2 regions of the Mesorhizobium sp. CA15 genome follow, and region 1 is predicted to be linked to the other one. Evidence: riboswitches for the same ligand, from Rfam matches in the RefSeq annotation. Region 1 holds a riboswitch; the other holds the start of a gene.
The links. A riboswitch is a leader RNA that binds a small molecule or an ion and turns the genes downstream of it on or off. The one in region 1 is predicted to bind thiamine pyrophosphate.
Positions count from the first base shown of each region.

Region 2: linked by a shared signal. The riboswitch ahead of LB515_RS24055 (Ykof family thiamine-binding protein) and the one ahead of thiB (thiamine ABC transporter substrate binding subunit) in region 1 are both predicted to bind thiamine pyrophosphate.

Region 1 covers NZ_JAIUHQ010000007.1:68,201-70,589, reverse strand. The annotation lists gene LB515_RS14205 (thiamine diphosphokinase) at 1-632, opposite strand, end outside; TPP riboswitch at 768-873, shown strand; gene thiB (thiamine ABC transporter substrate binding subunit) at 919-1,929, shown strand; gene thiP (thiamine/thiamine pyrophosphate ABC transporter permease) at 2,174-2,389, shown strand, end outside.
Region 2 covers NZ_JAIUHQ010000019.1:29,340-31,728, reverse strand. The annotation lists gene LB515_RS24060 (hypothetical protein) at 520-864, opposite strand; TPP riboswitch at 1,063-1,175, shown strand; gene LB515_RS24055 (Ykof family thiamine-binding protein) at 1,166-1,774, shown strand; gene LB515_RS24050 (ABC transporter permease) at 2,102-2,389, shown strand, end outside.

The sequences.
Region 1 (2,389 bases):
AGAGGATAGGGGTGGGCCAGAAGCAGGGCCCGGCCGCGCTCCAGCGCGATGCCAAGCTGCCCTTTGACCTCATTTGATATAGTGAGCGAGGAACCGAACGCCACCTCGACGCGGTCGAGAGGCCATTTGGCGCCGGTGACCGTCAGGCCGGACAGGTCGGAAAAGCCGAGCACCGAAAACAAGGTGCCGTCGTCATAGTCGAAGCTGGCCTTGCCGCGCAGGATGGGAGCGCCTTCCTGCGCGCCGCTGGTCAGCAGCACGGTCGTGCCAGCCTCGGCCCGCCGCACGGCCAGCGCCAGATGCAGGAAGGCATGGTCGGCGCGCTTGCCGCCGAAGGCGCCGGCCAGCACGAGGCTGGTGGCGCCACGCTGAAGCGCTTCCGCTATGGCGAGCTCGCCATCGGTCATGTCCTTCTCGGCCGGAAAGACTTTTCGCGGCACGGCGGCGAGATCATCCGGCAGGTTCGCCGGCACCGAGTCGAAATCGCCGACCCAAAGTTCGGGGACAAGTCCAAGCATGCGGGCATGGCCGATGCCGGCATCGGCGGCGATGACGCGCGAGCCAGCGATCTGGCGTTCGAGCCGGGGCGTGCGGATAAGCTCGCCGCCAAGCAGGATGGTGAATGTGCCCATGGCCGTCGCCCTTACCAGCCCGTCGGGCGAAACGGAAGCGGGATGCCGTGCGCTTCGGCTGCGAGGCTACCGGCGAACATTAGCTGCCCGGCAAACTTCCGCTTGCGCGCTGCTTCGGCGGGGCCTATCTGTCGAAACGCTCTAACGGGGTGCCGGACGTGATCCGGCTGAGAGGCGATCAAGCCAACCCGCTGAACCTGATCCGGTTTGTACCGGCGGAGGGATTAGACGTTTCGGACGATCCGGCGCCTCAATTCCTTGTCACTCGAACGAAGGAGGCGCCGATATGCGCGCAATACTGTCCCATCTCATTCTCGCAACCGGCTTAGTTTCGCTTCTGGCGGGCGTCGCGCCTGCCGCTGCGAAGGACAAGCTCACCGTCTATACCTATGAAAGCTTTACCGCCGATTGGGGTCCCGGCCCGGCGGTGAAGAAGGAATTCGAGGCCGAATGCGGCTGCGATCTCGAATTCGTCTCGGTGGCCGACGGCGTGGCGCTCCTCAACCGCGTCAAGCTCGAAGGCGCCGGCACCAAGGCCGACATCGTGCTCGGCCTCGACACCAATCTCACCGCCGACGCCAAGGCGAGCGGACTGTTCGTGCCGCATGGCGAAGTCTCCGCCATCGACGTGCCTGGAGGCTGGAGCGACGACACTTTCGTGCCTTTCGACTACGGCTATTTCGCCGTCGTCTATGACACGCAGAAGCTTAAAGTCCCGCCGAAGAGCCTGAAGGAACTGGTCGAAGGCGCCGGCACGGACAAGATCGTCATCCAGGATCCGCGCACCTCGACGCCGGGCCTCGGCCTGCTCTTGTGGGTGAAATCGGTCTATGGCGACAAGGCGCCGGAAGCCTGGGCCAAGCTGAAATCGAAAGTGCTGACGGTGACGCCGGGCTGGAGCGAGGCCTATGGCCTGTTCACCAAGGGCGAGGCGCCAATGGTGCTGTCCTACACCACCTCGCCGGCCTACCACATGGTGGCCGAGAACACCGAGCGCTACCAGGCCGCCTCGTTCGAGGAAGGCGAGTACCTGCAGATCGAGGTTGCCGGCATCACCATGACGGGCGCGAAGAACCCGCTGGCGCAAAAGTTCATCGCCTTCATGACCGGACCGAAATTCCAGGATGTCATTCCGGAAACCAACTGGATGTTCCCGGCCGGCAAGACCGACAAGCCGCTCAACCCGGCCTTCGACAAACTGGTGAAGCCGACCAAGACCTTGCTGTTCAGCCCGCAGGAGGTCGCCGCCAACCGCAAGGCGTGGGTGGATGAGTGGCTGGCGGTGATGAGCAAATAGGATCGCTATTCGCGCAAGATGATCGCTCTACGGCGCCCCCCTCTGTCCTGCCGGACATCTCCCCCACAGGGGGGGAGATTGGCCGTCATCGGCGGTTTCGCCAACTGGCGACGTTGCAGTGATGAGCGAAGCGCGGGCGCTGCTGATCTCCCCCCTTGTGGGGGAGATGTCCGGCAGGACAGAGGGGGGCGCGAAGGAACACGGCGTTTGCTGAATTCCACCAAGGTGCAACGTGCAAGCCGCCGTGCACCCTGACTCCCGCGTCACCGCCGGCGTCGTCGCGCTGGCGGCCATCGCCCTCCTCATCGGCGGTGCCTTCGCCGGCCTCGCCGTCGAAGGCGCGCACGATCTCTCCGGCGCTGCCGCCGCCTTCGACAATTATCTCCTGCGCGTCGCCCGCTTCACGCTGTGGCAGGCGGCTCTCTCGACGCTGCTGTCGGTCGCGCCGGCGCTGCTCGTG
Region 2 (2,389 bases), on a different contig from region 1:
GGCTTCGACCATGGCGGCCGGCTGACCGGCACGCTCGGCATCGCTGCCGCCAGCAGCCAGGCCGGCGGCATGCGGGTTGCAATTAAGCTATAAGAGGAGGCTATCGCGTCCCTTGTTTTCCGGCGTATCGCGCGACCGCGCAGAGGAAGGCAAGCGCTGCCATGTCGCAAGCTGCGCGTGACGGCGACGGACCTTTGGCGAAAAGGACCGCGTCGGCAACCGGGACCGTCAGGCCATGCTTGCGGGCGAATGAAGTGACTTCGTAGGGCTGATCGTCAGACTGTATGCCGATGTCGATTTGTTGGTCCATCAAAACGAATTCCTCCCTGTTATACGGCTTTACCCTCCTTCGCCTGCGCAGAATTAACGCCCGGCCCCTCGCCCGCGTCCACCAATTGGCGATTGTGTGAAACGATGCATTTTTCGAGGCTTAGAGCCAAGGGTTGCAGCGACATGATTGTTCGCGTCGCTGGCGGCCTTGGAGTTCCTTCCCTTCTCTAACGAAAGAGATCAGAACGCTCACCACGCATCGCTCGATCGGGCAAACCTGACCCCCGCGGCGATCATCGCGCTTTCGCATTCGCTGATCAGCCTGAGGTTGCGCAAATACCGCGCCGCCGTTTCCGGCAGCCAGGCGGCACAGGCCTCGACATAGGCGCGGCCATGCACCAGCGCGCCGGTCGAAAGCCGCTCCTCCTTTTCGGCGATCACCTTCAGATATTGGCGGATGAAGCGGATGTCGTCGGCGATGTCCTGGCTGGCCACGCGCCAGGCGCCGGCAAGGCGTTCGCGCTCGGCGAGCGGCAAAGGCGACAACAACGGATGGGAGAGGTCGGCAAAAGCGGCATGGTTCGCGGTGTTCAAGCAAATCCCCTCAAAGGAAGGGAAGTATCGTACTTTACGTACGAAAAGCAATCAAGCGAGATTCGTACAATTTGAACGACAAAATAGGTTAGATTAAACGGTTATAACCATCGGCATCTCCCATAGGGAGATGGGCGCCTGGCCCAACTGACACCGCAAAAAACCGCTTTCCCAGCACCGTAAACAGTGCTTTAACCCCGCCATCCACAGGGGTGCTCCGTACGGTCGGGGCTGAGATGGTGGCGGCAAGCCTCCGGACCCTAAAGCTGATCTGGATAATACCAGCGGAGCGAGGCGGGCCATGTTTTCCGGCGCACAGATTTCCCTTTATCCCATGGCCGACGATTTCGTCGGCGTGATCCTTGGCGCGCTTGGCGCGCTCGATCCTTACCGCGACAGGCTGAGGATCGAAACCGACGATATCTCGACGCTGCTGGTCGGGCCGCCCGAGGTGCTGTTCCCAGCCATGCGCGACCTGTTCGTGGCGGCCGCCAAAAGCGGCAGGCACTGTGTTCTGTCGGCAGCCGTCTCGCGCGGCTGCCCCGGCGAGCCGGATGACCCGATCTGCCGCTCCGAGGAGATCGGCGGCCCGGCGATCCCGCTCGACGACCGCAAGCGCGCCGCGCTGCGCGCCGTCGGGGCCACGCTTTCGACCAACCAGCCGGTGGCGGCGCAATTCTCGCTCTATGTGATGGGCACCGGCGACCACATGGACGAGATCTATGGCTGCATCGATTTCCTGAAACAGTCGGGCGTCTTCGAACGCTCCAAGCATTTTTGCACCAAGCTGCGCGGCGACGCCGGCGCGGTGTTCGCCACGCTGAACGAAGCCTTCTGCCGCTTCGGGCCGGGCGCCGGTCACGTGACGCTCGACATCACCATTTCGGCGAACAGCCCGACCGCGGCTTGAGCGCAAGCTCGATCTATCGAGGTAGATGTCGTGGCTGTTTGGCTTGATCCATCGCGTGGGGGAGATGCCCCCAGTCCCATCTCGCAGGAGAGAGGGGAACCTTCGGCGATTGGCGAAGGCAGAGGTGACGGCGAATCTCCCCCCTTGCGGGGGAGATGCCCGGCAGGGCAGACGGGGGTGCTGTCCCGCCGGCCTCTCAACTGGTTGCGCGCGCGGCGTTCGCCAATTGCTTTCGCACAACTTTCGAAAGCTGGCGTTCCTTCGCGCCCCCCTCTGGCCTGCCGGCCATCTCCCCCTCAAGTGGGGAGATCAGCTGTAGCGTCCGCCATCGCCAAGATCTTCCCCGCTGCCCTCGCATTCGCTCTCCTTCTCGTCGCTTGGGAGCTCTACGCCCGCCTTGGCGGCATCGCCCCTACCGTGCTCCCTGCACCCTCGCGCGTGCTGGCGCAGGCCTGGGAGAACCGGGCGGCGCTGGCCGACAACACGCTTCCCACCATCCGTGCCATGCTGGCGGGCTTTGCTTGCTCGCTCGTTGCCGCCTTCATCCTCTCGGCGCTGGTTGACTTCTTTGCCCCCTTGCGCCGCGCGCTGTTCCCGCTCCTGATCGCCAGCCAG